DNA from 3 places in the Streptomyces sp. NPDC093984 genome. Region 3 is predicted to be linked to each of the others. Evidence: riboswitches for the same ligand, from Rfam matches in the RefSeq annotation. Region 3 holds a riboswitch; each other region holds the start of a gene.
What was found. Region 3 has a riboswitch for cyclic di-AMP ahead of ACIRC0_RS30780 (transglycosylase family protein). Riboswitches for the same ligand answer to the same signal wherever they lie in the genome.

Region 1 (4,958 bases), on a different contig from region 3:
CCTGCTCGTAGAAGCTGACGAGGCGCTCGGCGTCATCGACGGTGATGGGCCTGATGCGCGCGGTGCCGCCGTCGCGCAGCACCACGTCGGCCTCCCAGTGGGCGGGGTACTCGTGCCGGTCCGACGTGGTCTGCATGGGCCCCAGAGTAAGGCTCGCGTCCGTAGGCGGCGCGAGGCAGGCTGAGGGGACCGGTCCCGGCCCGCCGGGGACGGGACGATGCCCTTCCCGGGCACGCTTCACCTATGGAACACTGGTCTAGACAACCCTGATACACCTGAAGGGCAGCAACACATGGCTGAGCGCCGCGTCAACGTCGGCTGGGCCGAGGGTCTCCACGCCCGCCCCGCCTCCATCTTCGTCCGGGCAGCCACGGCCTCCGGCATCCCGGTGACGATCGCCAAGGCGGGCGGCACCCCCGTCAACGCCGCGTCCATGCTGGCGGTTCTGGGCCTCGGCGCCCAGGGTGGCGAGGAGATCGTCCTGGCCTCCGACGCGGAGGGTGCGGACGCCGCGCTCGACCGTCTGGCCAAGCTGGTCGCCGAGGGCCTCGAGGAACTCCCCGAGACCGTCTGACCCTTCGGGCAGCAGCACCCCGCTCCAGCCGCGTCGCCTTCATGGCGGCGCGGCTTTTGTCGTTGCCGGGCATGCTCCCGTCCGGGAGGGCGAGAACCGGCGACGACGGCAGTCCGGCGCAGGGAACGGCGAGAAAGGCGCACGCAATGAAAAGGGCACACGGCGCATTCGTCACGCACGACTAAATTCACAGACGACGCACCGGAACGGCGCACGCCGAATTTAAGGACGCACGCCGAAAACAGGCAGCCGAAAATAGGCCTCAGCCGAATATCCCTCTTTGTATACGGTGCCTGTGTTAAAGCCGGAGCGCCGACGTGTTTACGGGGTGTTGCGAAGTCCTCACACGGTCCGGGCGGTCCGTCCCGCCGGGAAAGCGGAGCCGGTGCGCGGCCGTGGAGCGCTCCGTGTGCAGCGCCGTGATCGCCCGCGCCCGCTCGCCGTCCCCGCGCGCGACGGCGTCAACGATGCCGCCGTGCTCGGCCCAGGACTCCACGGGGTCGGCCGGCGCGTCGACCGCGTACATCCATGTGATCTTGTGCCGCAGCTGGGCGAGCGTCGAGGTCAGCGCCGGGCTCCCGCAGGCCTGCGCCAGCGTCTCGTGGAACCAGCCGCCCAGGGAGCGCAGATCCTCGCTGTTGCCCCTCCTGGCCCGCTCCTGGCCCAGTCTGACCAGGCCGCGCAGCACCTTGAGATGGGCCTCGGTACGCCGCTGCGCGGCCCGCGCGGCCCCGAGCGGCTCCAGCAGCATCCGCATCTCCAGCAGGTCGGCGGCCTCCTGCTCGGTGGGTTCCGCCACGCACGCGCCCGCGTGCCGGCGGGTGACGACGAAGCCCTCGGCCTCCAGGGTGCGCAGCGCCTCGCGCACGGGGACGCGGGAGACGCCGTAGCGGCGTGCGAGGAGTTCCTCGGTGAGTCGGCTGCCGCGCTCGTAGACACCCGCGACGATGTCATCACGGATCGCCGTGCAGACCGAGTGCGCCGGAATACGCATGACCGACCTCCGCCTTAATCCCCGCGAAACGTACGCGATTGACGCGTGTTCAACCGACTCTATTGCAGTGGGCCGGAATTTCCGACGGCGGGCCGGAATCCAGGGATTTTTTTTGGACACACAGCCGTTCGAAAGCCGACGACGGCCCCGGCTGAAGCCGACGACGGCCCCGGCTGATCAGCCGGGGCCGTCGGGTGCGGGCGCTACTGTCGCGGGCGCGGCCGTCAGACGTTCACGCCGTGCGAGCGCAGGTAGGCGACGGGGTCGATGTCCGAGCCGTACTCGGGAGTGGTCCGGGCCTCGAAGTGCAGGTGCGGCCCGGTGGTGTTGCCGGTGGACCCGGCGAGGGCTATCTGCTGGCCGGGGGTGACGTGCTGACCCACGAAGACGCCTATGGACGACAGGTGGCCGTACTGGGTGTAGGTGCCGTCGTTCATCCTGATGACGATCTGGTTGCCGTACGCGCCGCCCCAGCCGGTCTGGACGACGGTACCGGCGCCGACGGCGTGCACGGGCGTGCCCGTGGCGGCGTGGAAGTCGATGCCGGTGTGGGAGCCGGAGGACCACAGGGAGCCGCCGGTCTTGTAACCGGTGGAGACGAAGGAGTTGGAGATCGGCGGCACGAACGCGTTGAGACGCCTGCGCTCGGCCTCGCGTGCGGCCCGCTCCTTGGCCTCGCGCTCCTGGCGGGCCTTCTCGGCGGCCTTCCTGCGCGCGGCCTCCTCGGCCCGCTTCTGTTCGGCGGCCTGCTTCTGGGCGGCGGCCTGTGCGCCGATCTTCTCCGCGACCGAGTCACCGAGGGTGAGGGCCTGGAGCAGCCCGGTCTGCTCGACGGGGGCGCCGGCGGCGTGGGCCGGGGCGGCCAGGGTGCCGATGACACCGGTGGTGGTGAGCGCTGCCACGCCGACGGCGTTCGCAGTCGTACGCTTCACACGGCTCGGGCGACGGTGCTTCCCGGTGGCGCAGGTGAACGCCATGAAGTGGCTGGTCCTTTCCTTCCCTCTCGCCTACCGGGTTAGCTGACGGGTTCGGAGCAGGAAGGTCTCCTACGGGCTCGCGCCCGATTCACCCCAGGGACTGTGGTTTTGGGTCCCCGGCTCCCCTGGCTCGCGCCGTACGGGGACTCGGCGATGACTGTCCGGTGCCGCGGGTGCGGCGCACTGCCTGACGGACAGCCCGAATGACGCTAAGCGGACCGTCTTTCAATCAGCAAACGCAGGACGGGGTTTGTAGCGCATCCCACAGGGCAGAGAGGCAACCTCTGTGGCAATACGGACAAACCCGCCAATGGGCGGGGCCCTGGTGAACGGAAAGTCACCAGGGCCCCGGGACGGGCGCGGCGCACGCGCGCGTGCGGTGCGCTCTACTCGGCGGCGACGACGCTCACTTCGCCGATGCCGAGCGCCTCTACGGGCTCCTTGATCTGCGCGGCGTCGCCCACCAGCACGGTGACGAGGCGATCCACCGGGAAGGCGTTCACCACGGCCGCGGTGGCCTCCACCGTGCCCGTGGCGGCCAGCTGCTGATACAGCGTCGACTGGTAGTCGTCCGGCAGGTGCTGCTCGACCTGGTCGGCGAGCGTGCTCGCGACGGCCGCCGCCGTCTCGAACTTCAGCGGTGCCACCCCCACCAGGTTTTGTACGGCGACGTCGCGCTCGGCGTCCGTCAGGCCCTCGGCGGCGAGGGTGCGCAGCACCTTCCACAGGTCGTCGAGCGCCGGGCCGGTGTTCGGCGTGTCGACGGAGCCGCTGATGGCGAGCATCGCGGCGCCCGTGCCGTCGGGCGCGGAGCGCAGCACCTGCCCGAAGGCCCGCACCCCGTAGGTGTAGCCCTTCTCCTCGCGCAGGACGCGGTCCAGGCGGGAGGTGAGGGTGCCGCCGAGGCAGTACGTGCCGAGCACCTGGGCGGGCCACACGCGGTCGTGGCGGTCGGGCCCGACACGGCCGATGAGCAGCTGTGTCTGGACGGCGCCGGGACGGTCCACGATGATCACGCGGCCGGTGTCGTCGGCGGTCACCGGGGGCACCGGACGCGGCTTGGAGGGCTCCCCCGTCCAGGCGCCGAGGGTGTCGCCGAGGAGCTCGTCCAGATCGATCCCGGTGAGGTCGCCGACCACGACCGCGGTGGACGTCGCGGGGCGCACATACCGCTCGTAGAAGGCACGGACGGCCGCGGCGTCGATGTTCGCGACCGTCTCCTCGGTGCCCTGACGCGGGCGCGACATGCGCGAGGACGCCGGGAACAGCTCCTTGGAGAGCTCCTTGGCGGCGCGGCGGGCCGGGTTGGCCATCTCGTGCGGGATCTCGTCGAGGCGGTTGCGCACCAGGCGCTCCACCTCGCTGTCCGCGAAGGCCGGCGACCTCAGGGCGTCGGCGAGCAGTCCGAGCGCCTTGGGGAGGCGGGAGACCGGCACCTCCAGGGAGAGGCGGACGCCGGGGTGGTCGGCGTGCGAGTCGAGGGTGGCGCCGCAGCGCTCCAGCTCGGCGGCGAACTCCTCGGCGGAGTGCTTGTCCGTGCCCTCGGAGAAGGCGCGCGCCATGATCGTGGCGACGCCGTCGAGGCCGGCCGGCTCGGCGTCCAGGGGCGCGTCGAGGAGCACCTCGACGGCGACGACCTGCTGACCGGGGCGGTGGCAGCGCAGCACGGTCAGGCCGTTGTCGAGCGTGCCGCGCTCGGGCGCCGGGAACGCCCAGGGCCGGGCCTCGCCGGGCTGGGGCTGCGGGTGGAACTCCATGGTCGCGAGCTCGCTCACTTCGCCGACTCCTCGGTCTCGTCGGTGGTCTCGGCAGCTTCCGGGGCCTCGGCCGCGACCGGCTCGTACACGAGCACCGCGCGGTTGTCGGGGCGCAGGCGGGCCTTGGCGATCTCCTGCACCTCCTCGGCGGTGACCTCGAGCACGCGCTTCACGGCGGTCAGGGCGAGCTGGGGGTCGCCGAACAGCACGGCGTACCGGCACAGTTCGTCGGCGCGGCCCGCGACCGTGCCGAGCCGGTCCAGCCACTCGCGCTCCAACTGGGCCTGGGCGCGCTCCATTTCCTCGGCCGTCGGGCCCCGCTCGGCGAACCGGGCGAGTTCCTCGTCGATGGCGGTCTCGATGACGGGCACCTCGACGTCGCCGGAGGTCTTCACGTCCAGCCACCCCAGCGAGGGCGCCCCGGCGAGCCGCAGCAGGCCGAACCCGGCGGCGACGGCGGTGCGGTCACGGCGCACGAGCCGGTTGTACAGGCGGGAGGACTCGCCGCCGCCGAGGATCGTGAGCGCCAGGTCGGCCGCGTCGCACGCGCGCGTGCCGTCGTGCGGCAGCCGGTAGGCGGCCATCAGGGCGCGCGCCGGAACCTCCTCCTCGACGACCTCCCGCAGCTGCTCGCCGATGATCTCGGGCAGCGAGCC
Region 2 (4,958 bases), on a different contig from region 3:
GACTGCTTCGGCCGGACGAGCAGCTTGTAGGCGTCCCGGCCCGCGACCTGGGCTGTGCCGTCTACCGTCACGGAGGTCGTCTTGTCGGCCGCCTTCAGTGCATGATCGGCGAAGTCCCTGGGCGTGGCGGGCACGTCCTTCGGCGCTGCCTCGCCGCTCTTGTGCTCGCCCGCGCCGGTCGCGTGGTACGCCTGGTTGGATGCGCTGTCGTACGCCCACACCTGGTCGCCGTTGCGGATGACGCTGTACTCGGCGGCCTTCTCGATCAGCGAGAGCTTCTGCTTGTCCTGGCCGTCGGCGGCGACCCGCACGGTGTGGGTGCCGGAGGCCAGCTCCAGCAGCTTGGAGCTAGGGTCGGCGGCCGAGTCGCCCTTGCCCTGCCCGCCCCCCTGGGAGAGCGCGCCCGAGGCCAGGCTGTCCTCGAGGCCGCCCAGGTTGGGCAGGCCCAGGTCCGTGCTGATCGTCACCGTGCCGGACATCTGCTGGACGTCCGACTTGGCGATCTTCTCGATGAGCTGCTGCGCGCTGATCTTCGGCAGGTCGGGATCCCCGGAACCGGCGAACGCCGGGACGAGCCCGATCGTCGCCGCCGCCACGCCCACGACCGTGACCGGGACGACGTACCGCGCGGCCCTGCGCCGCCCGTCGCGTACGTCCTCGACCTCCCCGGCGGGTGTGCTGTCGTCGGATTCGTACGGTGCCATGTGTGCCTTACCTCCGTAGTCGGCGGCGGCCTGCTGTCCGTGCACTCGTCCACCCCTGCGCCGCCATTCTCCCCCGGACTCCTGTGAGGTGGTCCTCTCCATATGACCAAATCACCGGGAGGGAAGCGTCAGACCGCGGGGCCAACTCCGCGTACTTCTGGGGTATGACATGACGGGCGGGACACGGCGCCCCACCCGTAGGGGTCGGCAGGGCGCGCCGAAGGACGTGTGACGTGGCACACGCCGGGCGCGGGGCTCAGGGGGACGCCTGGCGCGTCACCCCGCCCGGTGCACCACCGCGTCGCACATGTCCGTCAGGGCCGCCTTCGCGCCGCAGTCCGGCAGCGGGGCCAGAGCCGAACGGGCGTCCTCCGCGTAGCGGACCGCGTCGCGTCGGGCCTGCTCGAGGGCCGGGTGGACCCGGAGGCGGGCGAGGGCGTCGGCGTGGCGGGCGTCGTCCGTGAGGTCGGATTCCAGCAGCTCGCACAGGGCGACGTCCTCCGGCAGCCCGTGCCGCTGGGCCCGCTCGCGCAGGCGCAGGACCGGGAGGGTCGCGATGCCCTCGCGCAGGTCCGTCCCCGGTGTCTTGCCGGACTCGTGGGAGTCGGAGGCGATGTCCAGGACGTCGTCGGCCAGCTGGAACGCCACGCCGAGACGCTCGCCGTACTGCGTCAGCACGTCCACGACCGTCTCGTCGGCGCCCGACATCATCGCGCCGAAGCGGCACGCCACCGCCACCAGGGAGCCCGTCTTGCCGGCGAGGACGTCGAGGTAGTGCTCCACCGGGTCACGGCCGTCCCGCGGGCCCGCCGTCTCCAGGATCTGGCCGGTGACGAGCCGCTCGAACGCCTCCGCCTGGATGCGGACCGCCTCCGGGCCGAGGTCGGCCAGGATGTGGGACGCGCGGGCGAACAGGAAGTCGCCGGTGAGGACCGCCACCGAGTTGCCCCAGCGGCTGTTCGCGCTGGCCACCCCGCGCCGCACATCGGCCTCGTCCATCACGTCGTCGTGGTACAGCGTGGCGAGGTGGGTGAGCTCCACGACCACGGCCGAGGGGACGACCCCCGGCGCGTACGGGTCACCGAACTGCGCCGCGAGCATGACGAGCAGCGGCCGGAACCGCTTCCCGCCCGCGCGTACGAGATGCTGCGCGGCCTCGGTGATGAAGGGCACCTCGCTCTTCGTGGCGTCGAGCAGCCCTTCCTCGACAGCGGCCAATCCGGCCTGGACATCGGCTTCCAGAGCCTGGTCCCGCACGCTCAGCCCGAACGGCCCGACGACGGTCACGTGAGGTCTCCTGTCTGCTGACGTCTGCTGACGATCACACGGTCGGTATCGAGGTCGGTCACTTGATCGATGGCGTCGCCTGGACGACTCGGCTCACCGAGTTTGTCGATCTGTCGCCGCCATCACTCAAGTCAGCGTATCCGGTCGGGTTTCGATCACCACGAGTGCCCGCTGTTCCAGGCCGGGCCGTATCGGATCACGAGAGGCATGTTCTTGATCAGGTGATACGAGCGGGTTTGGAGCGACATAGCGGAAAGCTGCCCCTCCCGGTGGCCGGCGACGCGCACCGGTCCCCTGAAACGCCCCCTCGCATCCCGCCTCCGGAGCAGCCCGGCACCCCCAAGGCCTCCGCAGGGTCACGCGGCCCCCGGCCGCCCCGCCCGGCACCATCACCCGGCCGGGCGCACACCCGGTCCTGACGGGGGCGCGCGGAACCCGAGGCACGCGCGCGTACAGATCCGCAGGGCGTGACGAGATGGCATGACGAGTGACGTCGGTCACGCCTTCGGATCCGGAGATGGAGAGTTCCCGTAGACCCGAACGATGTCCGAATTGCCGCAATTCGCCCCCATAAATACCGCCATCGAAGACGGACGCCGAACCTTTTGTCCGAATTGCCGCCCCAGGGCCCTGAATTACGGGTGGCGATCAAGGAAAGCGCGAGTGAGTTAGCTCACGCCGCCGGAAGGCGGTGCGGAGCATGCGGAATCTCAACTTCCCCTTTGCTTATGCCAAGTTGAACTCTGTTCAACAAAATGGATCACATCCCTTATTCCCGCATTTCATGGTCATTTACCTCGCAGTGTGACTTCCAGGCTTGTTCCCGACATGTGCTCTCGCATACCTTCCCAATCGATCCGAGCGGAACGCCGAATCCTGCCGCCGCCCGCGATCCATTGACCACCACGGCAGGAGCGGGGGACCCAGGTAAGTCGCCGGACCGGACACAGCGCCGGAACGGCTTGGGGTGAAGCCGATGCCTCGACACCGAGGACACGGCCGGGCACCTCCCAGCCCGAACCCGACAGCTCACCTCGCAGGCGCCGGAGAGGACTACGACATGCCCGCTTTCGCCCTGCCCGCACGCCGTCGGGACCGCCGCTCCAAGGCCGCGCGCCTCACCCGTGCCCTCGCTGTCGCGGGGACGGGTGCCGCCGTTCTGGCCCTTCCGGTCCTGGGAGCGACCAGCGCTTCCGCCGCGACCCCCACCTCCGCGACGACCACGACCGCCGCCGCCAAGACCGTGACGACGCGCGCCGGAAACCTCGACAGCTGGATCCGTCAGTCGCTGGTCGTCATGCGGCAGCACAGGATCCCCGGCTCCTACTACGGCATCTACCGCAACGTGATGCGCGAGTCGTCGGGCAACCCGTCCGCCATCAACCTCTGGGACTCCAACGCCCGGATGGGCATCCCGTCCAAGGGCCTCCTCCAGGTCATCGACCCGACCTTCCGCGCGTACCACGTGCCGGGCACGTCCTGGAACATCTACGACCCGGTGGCGAACATCACGGCCGCGTGCAACTACGCCGCCCACCGGTACGGCTCCATCGACAACGTCCACGGCGCGTACTGACGCTGTGCGCCGCGCGTACCGGGGCTGAGGCTGAAGCCGAGGTCTAGCGGCCCCTGAAGAGTCGTTCGAGGACGACGGCGATGCCGTCGTCCTCGTTCGATTTCGTGATCTCGTCGGCGACCGCCTTGAGTTCGGGGTGTGCGTTCGCCATGGCGACGCCGTGCGCGGCCCAGTCGAACATCGGGATGTCGTTCGGCATGTCACCGAACGCGATGGTCCGGGACGGCCCGAGGCCCAGATACTCGGCGGCGAGCGCGAGCCCCGTCGCCTTGGTGATGCCGCACGGCTGGAGTTCGACCGTGCCGGGCCCGGACATGGTGACCGTCGCCAGCGAACCGACCGCGCTGCGCGCCGCCGTCGCCAACTCGTCGTCGGTCAGGGTGTGATGGCGCAGCAGCACCTTGCTGATGGGCGCGCACCACAGGTCGTCGCGCCGCTGGACCCGCACCGCGGGCAGCGTGGGGTGCGGCATCCGGTAGCCGGGTTCGATGAGCGTGAGCCCGTCCACGCCGTCCTGGTCGACGGCCGCGTACACCTGCCCCACCTCGGCCTCGATCTTGCCGAGCGCGGTCTCGGCCAACTCCCGGTCCAGGGTGACGGAGAACAGCAGCCGGTCCGCGCCGGCGTCGTACACCTGCGCGCCCTGTCCGCACACCGCGAGCCCCCTGCCGCCCAGGTCGTCGAGCAGCGGCCGCACCCTGGGGGCCGGACGCCCCGTCACCACGAGGTGCTGCACGCCGGCCGCGGCGGCCCGCGCCAGCGCGTCCCTGGACCGGTCGGAGAGCGTGTCGTCACCGCGCAGCAGCGTCCCGTCCAGGTCAGTGGCGATGAGTGAATATGCGAGGGGTGCGGCCATGATCAGAGAATACGGATGGAACACCCCCGCCATTCACCGCGAACCAACTGACGTCCGGCCACCAGTCGTGAACCGGCCGACCCACGGCTGACCCACGACTGACCCACGGCCGGCCTCCGGGCCCCCTGCCGATAACCGGCCGACCTCCGGGCGTCTGTCGACCGCCGGCCGATCTCCGGCCCTCCTGCCGAGAACCGGTCGGCATCCGACTCCACAACCGTGACCCTTCCGAGGGGAAGGGCCACGGGGTGCTCCGGTGGCCGGCCGGTGTCAGCCGTGAGCCGTCGCCAGGTGCTTCGCCAGGCGCGGCGACGCGAACTCCGTGCCGCAGACGAATCGCATCACCGGCCCGTACGAGGCCGCCGCCGGCAGGCCCGTGAAGTACAGGCCCGGGACCGAGGACACATAGCCCGCGCCGAGCTTCGGGGCGCCCCGGCTCACCGCCAGCCGTGTGCGCAGTTCGTGGCCCAGGAAGTCCATCGCGGAGATGTCCACGCGGTAGCCGGTCGCGGCGATGACGTGGTCCGCGGTCATC
Region 3 (4,958 bases):
CGCCGAGCCCGGCCCCGGCGAGGACCTCATCTCCGGGCTGATCCGCGCCTCCGACCACGGCGAGCACCTCACCGAGAACGAGGCCGCCGCGATGGCCTTCATCCTGCTCTTCGCCGGGTTCGAGACCACCGTCAACCTCATCGGGAACGGCACGTTCGCGCTCCTCGGGCACCCCGGGCAGCGGGCCCGTCTGCAGCGGTCGCTCGCCGCCGGGGAACGCGACCTGCTGGAGACGGGCGTCGAGGAGCTGCTGCGCTACGACGGCCCGGTGGAGCTGGCCACCTGGCGGTTCGCCACAAGGCCGCTCACCATCGGCGGGCAGGACATCGCCCCCGGCGACCCCGTCCTGGTGGTCCTGGCCGCCGCGGACCGGGACCCGTCGCGGTTCGCCGACCCGGACGTCCTCGACCTCTCCCGCCGCGACAACCAGCACCTCGGGTACGGGCACGGCATCCACTACTGCCTGGGCGCGCCCCTGGCCCGCCTGGAGGGACAGACGGCGCTCGCCACGCTCCTGACGCGCCTGCCGGACCTGCGGCTCGCGGTCGACCCGTCCGCGTTGCGCCGGCGCGGCGGACTCATCATGCGGGGCCTGCGCACGCTGCCCGTGGCGTTCACACCGGTACCGGAGAAAGGTCACGAAGCTCCCGCCGACATCCGGACATGACATGCGAACACTCCGACGGTCACAAGAAGATGACAGGATCTCACCTCTGTGATCTTCACGTGATCTGCGCTGCATTAACTTGTGACAAGCGATCTAGTGCCGATACGTTCACGCAGCAACGCGGCGGTCCGCACGCCACGGCCGTCGCGTCGGTCGATGCTGTCGTGTGAAAGGCAACCGCATGCTCTCCGGGAACGGTCGTCACCGTCGCCCCCGTCAGGCTCCGGCTCTCCTCGTCGCGGCAGGGGTGACCGGATCAGCGATCGCGATCCCGCTGCTCGGCGCCACCGGCGCGAGCGCGGCCACCGGCACCACCTGGGACCAGGTCGCGGAGTGCGTCAGCGGCGGCTCATGGAGCGCGGACACCGGCAACGGCCACTACGGCGGGCTGCAGTTGACGCAGGACGACTGGGACAAGTACGGCGGTCTCGACTACGCGCCGACCCCCGACCAGGCGAGCCGCTCGCAGCAGATCGCGGTCGCCGAGAAGGTCCTGGCGGCCCGGGGCGTCGGGGTCTGGGGCACCTGCGGCCTGCTGAACGGCCTGAGCAAGGACTCCGGCTCCGCCGACGTCGACACGGGTGTCGCCGGGGACTCGTCGTCCCACGGCGGATCGTCCTCCGATTCCGGCCTCGACTCCGGCCTGTCTGACTCGCCCGGATCGTCCGCGTCGACCACTTCGTCGCCTTCTTCATCCTCTTCATCCGCTTTGCCCTCCTCACCCTCGCCCTCGTCCGGGGGGTCGACCGCCGACACCGCCAAGAGCGCACAGGAGTCCGGTAGCGCGCCGACGGCCACGACGAAGGACGATGAGTCGGACAAGTCGGCACAGAACGATGCCTCCTCGGGGGCGAGTTCGGCCGAGGCCTCGGGTGCCGGCCGTCATCGCGGCGACAGCGCCGAGGAGAGTGCCGCGGGCGGCCGTACGTCGGACGCGTCCGGCCGGCACGCCTCACGCGGCACCGCGGACGCGCGCGACGCCGTCGACGGCTCGTACACCGTCCGCCCCGGGGACAATCTGTCGTCCATCGCCGACTCCCTTGACGTCAGCGGCGGATGGACGTCGCTGTACGAGGCGAACAAGCAGACGGTCGGTGCCGATCCGAACCTCATCCTCCCCGGTCAGAGCCTTGCCCTCGACGCCGACCCGACCGGCGGGTCGTCCTGAACTGCCCCTTGTATGGCGGAAGTTCGCGACCCACTTCGCGCTGAATGTCCTGTTTGGTGAAAGTGAGATATGGGTCTCATAAGCCCTGATCGTCTTTGAAATTCCGGCGATCGACTGCTTACGGTCGTGATCGCTCGCCACAGCGAGCCCCTGCGGTCGCAACGCCGAATCCTGCCAGCGGCCGTACGGGAACAGTCGTCGCGTCAAGCGCCGTAGGCAGGAGCGGGGGACCCAAGGTAGGCGCCGCGTCCGGGAGTTGACCGGAAGCGGCTCGGGGTGAAGCCGTGTCCCGCAAGGGGCACGGCCGGGCAACTCAACCGGCCCGAACCCGACAGCTCACCTCGCAGGCGTCGGTGAGGGGAACGAACCATGCTGTGTTCCGGCAACGGTAAGCACCGCCGCTCGTCCAAGGCCACCCGTGCCATCGCGCTCGCCGGTGTCGCCGGCGCTGCCATCGCAGGCCCGCTCCTCGCGGCCGGGAACGCCTCCGCGGCCACCGCCGCCCAGTGGGACGCCGTCGCCCAGTGCGAGTCCGGCGGCAACTGGCACATCAACACCGGCAACGGCTTCTACGGTGGTCTGCAGTTCACGAACTCCACCTGGGCCGCGTACGGCGGCACCGCCTACGCCTCCCGCGCCGACCTGGCCACCAAGGGCCAGCAGATAGCCGTCGCCGAGAAGGTCCTCGCGGGCCAGGGCAAGGGCGCCTGGCCGGTGTGCGGCAAGGGCCTGACCAGCGCCACGTACAACGGTTCCGCGGCCACCGGCTCCTCGAGCGGCGCGAAGAGCACCACCCCGAAGAGCACCACCACCCGCTCGACCGAGCAGCAGGCGGCCAACCGCTCCGCGCAGCGCCCGGCCCCGAAGAAGACCGTCACCACCCCGACCGGCCAGAAGGTCAAGAAGGGCGACGGCGAGTACAAGGTGGTCAAGGGCGACACCCTCAGCTCGATCGCCGCGAGCCACCACGTCCAGGGCGGCTGGAAGAAGCTCTTCGACCTGAACAAGGACATCGTCCAGGACGCCGACCTGATCTACCCGGGCCAGCAGCTGCACCTGAAGTGACAGCCACCCGGTAGCCGGACCGCGGCCCCTCCCAGTCGTGACCCCCACCGTGGGGGTCACGTGAGGGCCCACCCCCGTCCCCACGGGCTCCCCGCTCCGGTGCGTGTTCCCCCGTACGCGCCGGAGCGGGGCTTTCTGCTGTCCGGCCCCTTTGTCCTACGGCCCCTTTGTCCTCCGGTCCCTTGTCCTCCGGCCGCTTCGCCGCCCGGCCGCGCGGATTTCACCCCACCTTTCCCCGGCTCTTTGTTCCGGGCAGGAACAATGTGTACCGTCACCTTGTCCACGGGACGGTCGGTAGGCCGGCCGACAGCCCGGGGCGGTTAGGCTCTAGTCGCAAGGCACAGCCGCAAGGCAGACAGCCCCGCACTTCCAGCGTCACATCCAAGAAGGAGATGCTCGTGCCGTCCATCGACGTCGTCGTAGCCCGGGAAATCCTGGACTCCCGAGGCAACCCCACGGTCGAGGTCGAGGTCGGCCTCGACGACGGCAGCACGGGTCGTGCCGCCGTCCCGTCCGGCGCCTCCACCGGCGCCTTCGAGGCCATCGAGCTCCGCGACGGTGACCCCAACCGCTACCAGGGCAAGGGTGTCGAGAAGGCCGTCCTCGCCGTCATCGAGCAGATCGGCCCGGAGCTGGTCGGCTACGACGCCACCGAGCAGCGCCTGATCGACCAGGCGATGATGGACCTGGACGCCACCGACAACAAGGGCTCCCTCGGCGCCAACGCGATCCTCGGCGTCTCCCTCGCCGTCGCCCACGCCGCCTCCGAGGCCAGCGACCTGCCCCTGTTTCGCTACCTGGGCGGCCCGAACGCGCACCTGCTGCCGGTGCCGATGATGAACATCCTGAACGGCGGCTCGCACGCCGACTCCAACGTGGACATCCAGGAGTTCATGATCGCCCCGATCGGCGCGGAGTCCTTCTCCGAGGCGCTGCGCTGGGGCACCGAGGTCTACCACACGCTGAAGAAGGTCCTGAAGAGCAAGGGCCTCGCCACCGGCCTCGGCGACGAGGGCGGCTTCGCGCCGAACCTCGGCTCCAACCGCGAGGCCCTCGACCTCATCCTCGAGGCCATCAAGGAGGCCGGATACGCCCCCGGCCAGCAGATCGCCCTCGCCCTGGACGTCGCCGCCTCCGAGTTCTACAAGGACGGCAAGTACCTCTTCGAGGGCAAGGAGCGCTCCGCCGCCGAGATGACGGAGTACTACGAGGAGCTCGTCGCGGCCTACCCGCTCGTCTCCATCGAGGACCCGCTGTTCGAGGACGACTGGGCCGGCTGGAAGGTCATCACCGACAAGCTCGGCGACAAGGTCCAGCTGGTCGGCGACGACCTGTTCGTCACCAACCCCGAGCGCCTGGCCCGCGGCATCGAGGAGGGCGCGGCCAACGCCCTGCTGGTCAAGGTCAACCAGATCGGTTCGCTGACCGAGACCCTGGACGCCGTCGAGCTGGCCCAGCGCAACGGCTTCAAGTGCATGATGTCCCACCGCTCCGGCGAGACCGAGGACGTCACCATCGCCGACCTGGCCGTCGCCACCAACTGCGGCCAGATCAAGACCGGTGCCCCGGCCCGCTCCGAGCGCGTCGCCAAGTACAACCAGCTGCTGCGCATCGAGGAGATCCTCGACGACGCCGCGGTGTACGCCGGCCGTTCGGCCTTCCCGCGCTTCAAGGGCTGAGACGAGGCCGGAGCAAGCCGCTGGGGCAAGCCCGGGCAAGGCTTGGCCGGTCGTACGTACGTCCCCGTACTCGGTCCCGTACCGTGTGCGGGGACGTACGCGCGTGTGAAGGGGAGGCGGGAGACATGGCCGGGAAGGACCGCGACCGGTTCTCCACCGCGACCAGGCTCAGGCTGCTCGGCGAGCAGACGGCCGCCCGGGTCTACCGCTCCCAGACCCGGCGCCAGGCCCGCCGCTCCCGGCTCACCGGCCGGGCCGCGCTCCTCGCCCTCGTCCTGTGCTCGCTGATCGTGGCGCTGGCCTACCCGATGCGGCAGTACGTCTCCCAGCGCGGCGAGATCGCCGACCTGGAGCGGCAGCAGGAGCAGGCCCGCAAGCG

Region 1: another riboswitch for cyclic di-AMP. It lies ahead of ACIRC0_RS07260 (M23 family metallopeptidase); the one in region 3 lies ahead of ACIRC0_RS30780 (transglycosylase family protein).
Region 2: another riboswitch for cyclic di-AMP. It lies ahead of ACIRC0_RS08385 (transglycosylase SLT domain-containing protein); the one in region 3 lies ahead of ACIRC0_RS30780 (transglycosylase family protein).

What each region holds. Positions count from the first base shown of each region.
Region 1 covers NZ_JBIWIM010000001.1:1,610,304-1,615,261, forward strand. The annotation lists gene ACIRC0_RS07245 (GNAT family N-acetyltransferase) at 1-136, opposite strand, end outside; gene ACIRC0_RS07250 (HPr family phosphocarrier protein) at 293-574, shown strand; gene ACIRC0_RS07255 (GntR family transcriptional regulator) at 873-1,568, opposite strand; gene ACIRC0_RS07260 (M23 family metallopeptidase) at 1,793-2,545, opposite strand; cyclic di-AMP (ydaO/yuaA leader) riboswitch at 2,558-2,708, opposite strand; gene ACIRC0_RS07265 (M16 family metallopeptidase) at 2,932-4,320, opposite strand; gene ACIRC0_RS07270 (M16 family metallopeptidase) at 4,317-4,958, opposite strand, start outside.
Region 2 covers NZ_JBIWIM010000002.1:128,134-133,091, reverse strand. The annotation lists gene ACIRC0_RS08395 (outer membrane lipoprotein carrier protein LolA) at 1-704, opposite strand, end outside; gene ACIRC0_RS08390 (polyprenyl synthetase family protein) at 981-1,991, opposite strand; cyclic di-AMP (ydaO/yuaA leader) riboswitch at 2,883-3,047, shown strand; gene ACIRC0_RS08385 (transglycosylase SLT domain-containing protein) at 3,052-3,567, shown strand; gene ACIRC0_RS08380 (HAD family hydrolase) at 3,611-4,423, opposite strand; gene ACIRC0_RS08375 (FAD-dependent oxidoreductase) at 4,694-4,958, opposite strand, start outside.
Region 3 covers NZ_JBIWIM010000011.1:36,487-41,444, reverse strand. The annotation lists gene ACIRC0_RS30790 (cytochrome P450) at 1-667, shown strand, start outside; gene ACIRC0_RS30785 (transglycosylase family protein) at 849-1,835, shown strand; cyclic di-AMP (ydaO/yuaA leader) riboswitch at 2,034-2,200, shown strand; gene ACIRC0_RS30780 (transglycosylase family protein) at 2,205-2,900, shown strand; gene eno (phosphopyruvate hydratase) at 3,293-4,579, shown strand; gene ACIRC0_RS30770 (septum formation initiator family protein) at 4,705-4,958, shown strand, end outside.